One region of the Streptomyces sp. NPDC027663 genome, then DNA from elsewhere that is predicted to be linked to it. Evidence: riboswitches for the same ligand, from Rfam matches in the RefSeq annotation. Region 1 holds a riboswitch; the other holds the start of a gene.
The links. A riboswitch is a leader RNA that binds a small molecule or an ion and turns the genes downstream of it on or off. The one in region 1 is predicted to bind ZMP and ZTP.
Positions count from the first base shown of each region.

Region 2: linked by a shared signal. The riboswitch ahead of ACZ4SF_RS28375 (bifunctional 5,10-methylenetetrahydrofolate dehydrogenase/5,10-methenyltetrahydrofolate cyclohydrolase) and the one ahead of ACZ4SF_RS07630 (glycine hydroxymethyltransferase) in region 1 are both predicted to bind ZMP and ZTP.

Region 1 covers NZ_JBVHSK010000002.1:609,126-613,305, reverse strand. Annotated here, with positions in the region: gene ACZ4SF_RS07645 (TetR/AcrR family transcriptional regulator) at 1-294, opposite strand, end outside; gene ACZ4SF_RS07640 (nuclear transport factor 2 family protein) at 384-845, shown strand; gene rocD (ornithine--oxo-acid transaminase) at 846-2,054, opposite strand; ZMP/ZTP riboswitch at 2,168-2,258, shown strand; gene ACZ4SF_RS07630 (glycine hydroxymethyltransferase) at 2,292-3,746, shown strand; gene trpS (tryptophan--tRNA ligase) at 3,875-4,180, shown strand, end outside.
Region 2 covers NZ_JBVHSK010000012.1:256,162-260,341, reverse strand. Annotated here, with positions in the region: gene ACZ4SF_RS28380 (CU044_5270 family protein) at 1-800, shown strand, start outside; gene ACZ4SF_RS28375 (bifunctional 5,10-methylenetetrahydrofolate dehydrogenase/5,10-methenyltetrahydrofolate cyclohydrolase) at 801-1,649, opposite strand; ZMP/ZTP riboswitch at 1,675-1,755, opposite strand; gene ACZ4SF_RS28370 (nuclear transport factor 2 family protein) at 2,097-2,462, opposite strand; gene ACZ4SF_RS28365 (hypothetical protein) at 2,633-2,935, shown strand; gene ACZ4SF_RS28360 (S-(hydroxymethyl)mycothiol dehydrogenase) at 3,189-4,180, shown strand, end outside.

The sequences.
Region 1 (4,180 bases):
CTCGCCGAGCCAGTCGAAGACCGCGAGCACCCGTTCACGCGGGTCCTGCACGCTCTCCACGCGGTCGGCCAGGTGGCCGCGCCAGCGCCGGTCGCGGCGCCGGAGCACGGCGACCACGAGGTCCTCCTTGGTCGCGAAGAGCCGGTAGATCCGCTTCAGGGGCAGACCCGACGCCTCGCGGACCCGGTCCATCCCGACCGCCTGGATGCCGTGCGCGTAGAAGAGCGCCTCCGCCGCGTCCAGGAGCGCTTCGCGGTCCAGGCGGTTTCGTTCCTCGGTGATCGGGGCCGGCATGCGGGTCTCCTTGACGCTGAGAACGTGCGTTCTCTACCTTAGCCCCATTGATGGAGAACGTACGTTCTCGATGACCTGAGGAGACCGCCGTGCCCGAAGGACGCCCGCCCTGCCCGCCGTTCACCGAGGAAACCGCCCGTCAGAAAGTCCAGGCGGCCGAGGACGCCTGGAACACGCGCGACCCCCACCGGGTGGCCCTCGCCTACACACCGGACTCCGTCTGGCGCAACCGCGACCGCTTCGTCACCGGCCGGGAGGAGATCGTCGCCTTCCTGACCGAGAAATGGCAGCGCGAACAGGACTACGCCCTGCGCAAGAGCCTCTGGGACTTCCACGGCAACCGCATCGCCGTCCGCTTCCAGTACGAGTGCCACGACGCCGACGGCCAGTGGTGGCGCTCCTACGGCAACGAACTGTGGGAGTTCGACGAGCAGGGCCTGATGCGCCGCCGCGAGGCGAGCATCAACGACGTGCCCATCGGCGAAGCCGACCGGCGCATCTTCGGCCCCCGGCCCGCCGCTCTGCACGGCACCGACATCCCGCTGCGCTGATCACGCCCCGGACAGCACCTCGCACAGCTGTTCCACCCCCCACTCCAGCTCCTCCTCGCCGATCACCAGCGGGGGTGCGAGCCGGATGGTCGACCCGTGGGTGTCCTTGACCAGGACCCCACGGGCCAGCAGCTTCTCGGAGACCTCCCGCCCGGTGCCGGCCGGCCGCGCCACGTCCACGCCGGCCCACAGCCCGCGCCCCCGCACCGCCGTCACCCGGCCCGTGCCGCGCAGCTCGCCCAGCAGCCGGTGCAGCCGCTCGCCCAGCTCGGCAGCCCGCGCCTGGTACTCGCCGGTCCGCAGCATCGCGATCACCTCCAGCGCCACCGCGCAGGCCAGCGGGTTGCCGCCGAACGTCGACCCGTGCTCGCCCGGCCGGAACACCCCGAGCACCGCCGCGCTCGACACCACCGCCGACACCGGCACGATCCCGCCGCCCAGCGCCTTCCCCAGCACGTACATGTCCGGCACCACCCCCTCGTGCTCGCACGCGAAGGTCCGCCCGGTCCGGCCGAGCCCCGACTGCACCTCGTCGGCGACGAACAGCACGTTCCGCTCGCGCGTCAGCTCCCGCACCCCCGGCAGATAGCCGGCGGGCGGCACGATCACCCCGGACTCGCCCTGGATCGGCTCCAGCAGCACGGCCACGGTGTTCTCCGTCAGCGCCGCCCGCATCGCGGTCAGGTCGCCGTACGGCACGATCTCGAACCCCGGGGTGTACGGCCCGAAGTCCGCCCGCGCCTCGGGATCCGTCGAGAAGCTGATCACCGTCGTCGTACGGCCGTGGAAGTTGCCGCCCGCGACCACGACCTTCGCCATCTCCCCGGGCACGCCCTTCACCCGGTACCCCCACTTCCGGGCCGTCTTGACCGCGCTCTCCACCGCCTCCGCGCCCGTGTTCATCGGCAGCACCATCTCCATCCCGCACAGGTCCGCCAGCTCGGCGCAGAAGGCCGCGAACCGGTCGTGGTGGAAGGCGCGGGAGGTCAGCGTCACCCGCTCCAGCTGGGCCCTGGCCGCCGCGACCAGCCGGGGGTGGGTGTGCCCGAAGTTCAGCGCCGAGTAGCCGGCCAGCAGATCCAGGTACCGCCGCCCGTCCACATCCGTCAGCCACGCCCCCTCACCCGCGGCGATCACGACCGGCAGCGGATCGTAGGTGGGCGCGCAGTGCGCGTCGGCGATGGCGATGAGGTCTTCAGCAGTGGTCACGGCCTCTCCCGGATACGACGGTGACTCTCCCGGACACGACGGTGATCCCTTTCCTATCCTCGCTCGCATGGTGGACGCGGGATCTTCCCCGTCCGGCGCGCCCGGTAGGCTGACGAGCGGGCCGTGACTGGCGCGCTAGGGATGGGACGGACCATCAGGGAGCGGCCCGAGCCGGAAAGAGTGCCGTGCGCCTGGGCCGAACGTGAACGCTGTACGCACACCGTCCGGAGGTCCCCGATGCCCGAGAGTTCCGCCCCCCTCTCCACCGAGTCCACGGCCTTCCGCGCCGCCCTCGACGTCATCCGTGCCGTCGAGCCGGGCGTCGCCGACGCCATCGGCCAGGAGGTCGCCGATCAGCGCGAGATGCTCAAGCTGATCGCCTCCGAGAACTACGCCTCCCCGGCCACCCTGCTCGCCATGGGCAACTGGTTCAGCGACAAGTACGCCGAGGGCACCATCGGCCGCCGCTTCTACGCCGGCTGCCGCAACGTCGACACGGTGGAGTCCCTGGCCGCCGAGCACGCCAAGGCGCTCTTCGGCGCCCGGCACGCCTACGTCCAGCCGCACTCCGGCATCGACGCCAACCTCGTCGCCTTCTGGGCCGTGCTCGCCGACCGCGTCGAGGCCCCGTTCCTGGAGAAGACCGGCGCCCGCCAGGTCAACGACCTGTCCGAGGCCGACTGGGCCGAGCTGCGCCAGGCCTTCGGCAACCAGCGCATGCTCGGCATGTCCCTGGACGCCGGCGGCCACCTCACCCACGGCTTCCGCCCGAACATCTCCGGCAAGATGTTCGACCAGCGCTCCTACGGCACCGACCCGGCCACCGGCCTCATCGACTACGAGGCCCTGCGCGCCCAGGCCCGCGAGTTCAAGCCGCTGATCATCGTCGCCGGCTACTCCGCGTACCCCCGTCTGGTGAACTTCCGGATCATGCGCGAGATCGCCGACGAGGTCGGCGCGACCCTCATGGTCGACATGGCGCACTTCGCCGGCCTGGTCGCGGGCAAGGTCCTCACCGGCGACTTCGACCCGGTCCCGCACGCCCAGATCGTCACCACCACCACCCACAAGTCCCTGCGCGGCCCCCGCGGCGGCATGGTCCTGTGCGACGACTCCCTCAAGGACCAGGTCGACCGTGGCTGCCCCATGGTCCTCGGCGGCCCGCTCCCGCACGTCATGGCCGCCAAGGCCGTCGCCCTCGCCGAGGCCCGGCAGCCGGCCTTCCAGGACTACGCCCAGCGCATCGTCGACAACTCCCGGGCGCTGGCCGAGGGCCTGATGCGCCGCGGCGCCACCCTCGTCACCGGCGGCACCGACAACCACCTCAACCTGATCGACGTCGCCACCTCCTACGGCCTCACCGGCCGGCAGGCCGAGACGGCCCTGCTGGACTCCGGCATCGTCACCAACCGCAACGCCATTCCCGCCGACCCGAACGGCGCCTGGTACACCTCCGGCATCCGCGTCGGCACCCCCGCCCTGACCACGCGTGGCCTGGGAACGGCCGAGATGGACGAGGTGGCGGGCCTGATCGACCGCGTCCTCACCACCACCGAGCCGGGCACCACGAAGTCCGGCGCACCGTCCAAGGCGGCCCACGTCCTGGACGAGAAGGTCGCGCAGGAGATCGCCCAGCGGGCCACGGACCTGGTGGCGGGCTTCCCGCTGTACCCGGAAGTCGACCTGGGCTGAAGCACCCCGTCAGGGGCGGCGGGGCCGTATCCGATGATGCGGCTCCGCCGCGTGGGCGCGCTCGGCAACAACGTGCCCGCCGTTCCCCACGCACCGAACCCACCCGTCACTCTGCGACAATGAGGGGTATGGCTTCAGACCGACCTCGCGTGCTCTCCGGTATCCAGCCCACGGCAGGCTCGTTCCACCTGGGCAACTACCTCGGCGCCGTCCGCCAGTGGGTGGCCCTGCAGGAGTCCCACGACGCCTTCTACATGGTCGTCGACCTGCACGCGATCACGGTCCCGCAGGACCCGGAGGAACTGCGGGCCAACACCCGGCTGGCCGCCGCCCAGCTGCTGGCCGCCGGCCTGGACCCGGACCGCTGCACCCTCTTCGTGCAGAGCCACGTCCCCGAGCACGCCCAGCTCGCCTGGGTCATGAACTGCCTCACC
Region 2 (4,180 bases), on a different contig from region 1:
TCGCCGTCGACGCCGTGCTCGGCGGCCCGAGCACCTCGCCGGCCGTCGCCGCGCCCCGACCGCTGACCGTCCACGCCCGCTCCAGGCCCGTGCCCCTGGAGGAGATGATCGCGCTGGCCGACGCGGCCGCGACGGACCGCTCACCAGGCCTGCGCAAGGGCACGCACGTGCAGACGTGGAGCGTCGGCCTGCGCGACGGCAAGCGCCCCGTCATGCTTCCCGAGGAGCGGGTGGTGCGCTGGCGGACGGACGGGAGCCACACGGAACTGGTCGTGGCCACCGACCCGCGCAGACCGGGCCGCCCGGTCCTCACCGACGACGGCGACGAACCGCGCCAGGTGGCGGACGGCCATGTCATCAGCCGCACCAGCTACCCGCCGATGTGGAGCGACGCCCCGCCCGAGGGGACCCCGCCGCACACCGCGGCGGCCCTGCGCGCCTACCTCACGGAAGTCGTCCGCCCCGGGACGAACCGCGGCACGGCACCGCTGAGCACCCCCGAACTCCTCGGCTCCGTCGGGGAACTGCTCGACCACTGGACCCTGGGTGCCCGCGAATCGGCGGCCCTCGTCCGCCTGCTGGCACAGGCCGAGGGGCTGCGGCCGGCCGGCGAGGTGACCGACCGCCTCGGCCGCCCCGGCCACGCGTACGTGTACCAGACCGCCGGCATTCGGCACCTGCTGATCCTTGAGCCGCGCACCGGCGCCGTCCTCGGCATGGAGGACACCGCCACCGAGGACGACCCCGACTACGGCGTGCAGGCCGGGGACCTCATGCAGTACCGGGCCTGGATGCGCTGATCACACCCCGAGCTGCCGGGCAGCGGCCGTCACGGTCTGCTCCAGCAGCGTCGCGATCGTCATCGGACCGACCCCGCCCGGCACCGGCGTGATCAGCGAGGCCCGCTCCACGGCCGAGTCGAAGTCGACGTCGCCGACGTTGCCCGCGTTGTAGCCGGCGTCGACCACCACGGCGCCGGGCTTGACGTCCTGCCCGCGGATCAGCCGGGGCCGGCCGACGGCGGCGACGACGATGTCCGCCTCACGGACCGCCGCCGACAGGTCCCGGGTGCGCGAGTGGCAGTACGTCACCGTCGCGTCCCGGGCCAGCAGCAGCATGCCCACCGGCTTGCCGAGGATGGCGCTGCGGCCCACCACCACGGCCCGCTTCCCGGCCGGATCGACGCCGTACTCGTCCAGCAGCCGCACGATGCCGCCGGGCGTGCAGGAGACGAAGCCCGGCAGCCCGAAGCTCATCGTGGCGAACGACGCGAACGTGACGCCGTCGACGTCCTTCTCCGGCGCGATCGCCTCGAACGCGGCCCGCTCGTCGATGTGGTCGCCCACCGGGTGCTGCAGCAGGATCCCGTGCACACCCGGATCGGCCGACAACTCCCGCAGGGCGCCGACGAGTTCCGCGGTGGTCGTGGTCGCGGGCAGGGTCACGTGCCGGGAGGCGATGCCGGCCGTGCGGCACCGGTTCTGCTTCATGCGGACGTAGGTCACGGAAGCCGGGTCCTCGCCGACCAGCACGGTCGCGAGACACGGCGTGGTACCGGTGCGTTCGGTGAGACCGGCGGCCTTCATCGCGGTCTCCTCCACGATGCGGCGGGCGGGCGCGGTGCCGTCCATGAGGCGGGCCTGGGTCATGCTGCACACTCCTGAGCTGGATCGACTCTCTCGCCCAGGCGCGCGGCAACCACCACGGGCCGCTCCCCGGTGGTGCTCCACCTCAGCGCCAGTCACGGCCCGCGTACAGGGTAACCGAGGGGACGTACGGCCATCGGGCCGGTCAGCGGCGCCGGACCGGCCGCCGCGTGCAGCGCGCGCTCCCGGCACGGGACGCGCGGGCAGGCGGCACGGGACGCAGGGGCAGGCGGGCCGCTCCCGGCACGGGACGCGCGGGCAGGCGGGCCGCTCGCAGCACGGACCGCAGCAGTACGGCGGGCACAGGCAGACCCGCGCCCAGAGCCGCACGCGGCGCCGACCGCCGCCCACGCCCCCCGGCGCGGCGCGGGCCGAGCAGGTCCGGGCCGGCCCGGAGGTGGCCCCGGCCCGCGCGACCCTCCTTCCGGCGCCCGCCGTACCCGCCGTGTCCTACTCGTCCCAGGCCTGGACGATGAGCTGGTCGGCGATCTTGCCGTCCCGCAGAGTGATCATCGACTCGGCGAGGACCCGGGTGCCGTCCGCGTACTCGCAGGACTCGCTGTAGGCGGCGCGGTCACCCTGCACGACGCACTGCTCCAGCTTGTGCGTCATGTCGCGGCTGTAGACGTCGTCCAGCAACTCGGCGATCCGGCCCCGGCCGTGCAGGACCGTCGGGTGGCTGGGCTGGTTGTTGTGATCGACGATGCGGATCTCCGCGTCGTCCGTGTAGAGCGACAGAAGGTTGTTGCCGGTGTTGCCTTCTATGGCCCGGCGCAGCGTCTCGATGTCGAAAGCGGACCCCGTCGCAGCGCCCATGGTGACCTCCTTCAAGCCCGCGGCCCGGCGCGGAGCGGGCCGCACGGACCCCACCTCCGAGGCTCCTCCGCCCGGGCGGTCCCGGCAAGCGCAGCCGTCCCGCTCCGCCTCACGAGTGAGCGCCGCCCGCCGCCCGTGTCCGGCCGGGGACCGCCACCGTTGCAGAAAGCATGATCTCAACACGACGCATCGCCGCCGCCGTCGGTCTGGCCGCCGGTATCGCCGGCCTCGCCGTACCGTCGGCGAACGCGGCCGACGCCGGCGTCCCGCTCGTCGGGAAGCCCGGCGCCCTGAACACGCTCGACGCGCTCGCCGCCGGCGGCATCCCCGAGGCGCAGCGGCACCAGGTCCCGCGGGTGAGCGAACAATTGCAGGAGCTCAAGCACCTCCAGGAGCTGAACCGGCTCAACCAGGTGGAGCAGGTCGCCGCGCCCGCCGCGCCCCTCCTCGGTCTCGTGGGCGCCATCCACTGACCCCGTCGCAGGCCACGAGGGCCGCCCCTTCCGGGGGCGGCCCTCACCGCTGCCCGGAGCCCCCGCGGTACCACCCGTGCCCTGCCGGACCGCCACCGCGAACGGCACGCTCCGCGCCGCGAGTTCGACAGGGGTGTCCCGGCGCCCCCCGCCGTGGCCGGAAAGATCCACGATCACCGTCGTGGCCCGTCCCGCTACCGATCGGTCGCGCGTAGTGTCGGCAGCGAAGGCAATCGAAAGAAGGGGCCAGACCATGGCGCAGGAAGTGCGCGGCGTGATCGCACCGGGCAAGGACGAGCCCGTACGGATCGAGACGATCGTGGTGCCGGACCCCGGCCCCGGCGAAGCCGTCGTACAGGTCCAGGCCTGCGGCGTCTGCCATACCGACCTGCACTACAAGCAGGGCGGCATCTCCGACGACTTCCCCTTCCTGCTCGGCCACGAGGCCTCCGGCGTCGTGGAGTCGGTCGGCGAGGGCGTCACCGACCTCGCCCCCGGCGACTTCGTCGTCCTCAACTGGCGTGCCGTGTGCGGGCAGTGCCGGGCCTGTCTGCGTGGCCGCCCCTGGTACTGCTTCGACACTCACAACGCCCGGCAGAAGATGACCCTCGCCGGCACCGGGCAGGAACTCTCCCCGGCCCTCGGCATCGGCGCCTTCGCCGAGAAGACGCTGGTCGCCGCCGGGCAGTGCACCAAGGTCGACCCGGCCGTCTCGCCGGCGGTCGCCGGACTGCTCGGCTGCGGTGTCATGGCCGGCATCGGCGCCGCGATCAACACCGGAGGCGTCGGCCGCGGCGACTCGGTCGCCGTCATCGGCTGCGGCGGCGTCGGCGGCGCGGCCATCGCCGGATCCGGCCTGGCCGGCGCGGCGAAGATCATCGCCGTGGACATCGACGACCGCAAGCTGGAGAAGGCCCGCGCCCTGGGCGCCACCCACACCGTCAACTCCAAGGAGACCGATCCGGTCGCGGCGATCCGCGAGCTGACCGGCGGCTTCGGCGCCGACGTCGTCATCGAGGCCGTCGGCCGCCCCGAGACCTACCAGCAGGCCTTCTACGCCCGTGATCTCGCCGGCACCGTCGTCCTCGTCGGCGTCCCCACCCCCGGGATGAAGCTCGAACTGCCGCTGCTGGACGTCTTCGGCCGCGGCGGCGCCCTGAAGTCCTCCTGGTACGGCGACTGCCTGCCCACCCGCGACTTCCCCATGCTCATCGACCTCCACCTCCAAGGCCGCCTGCCCCTGGA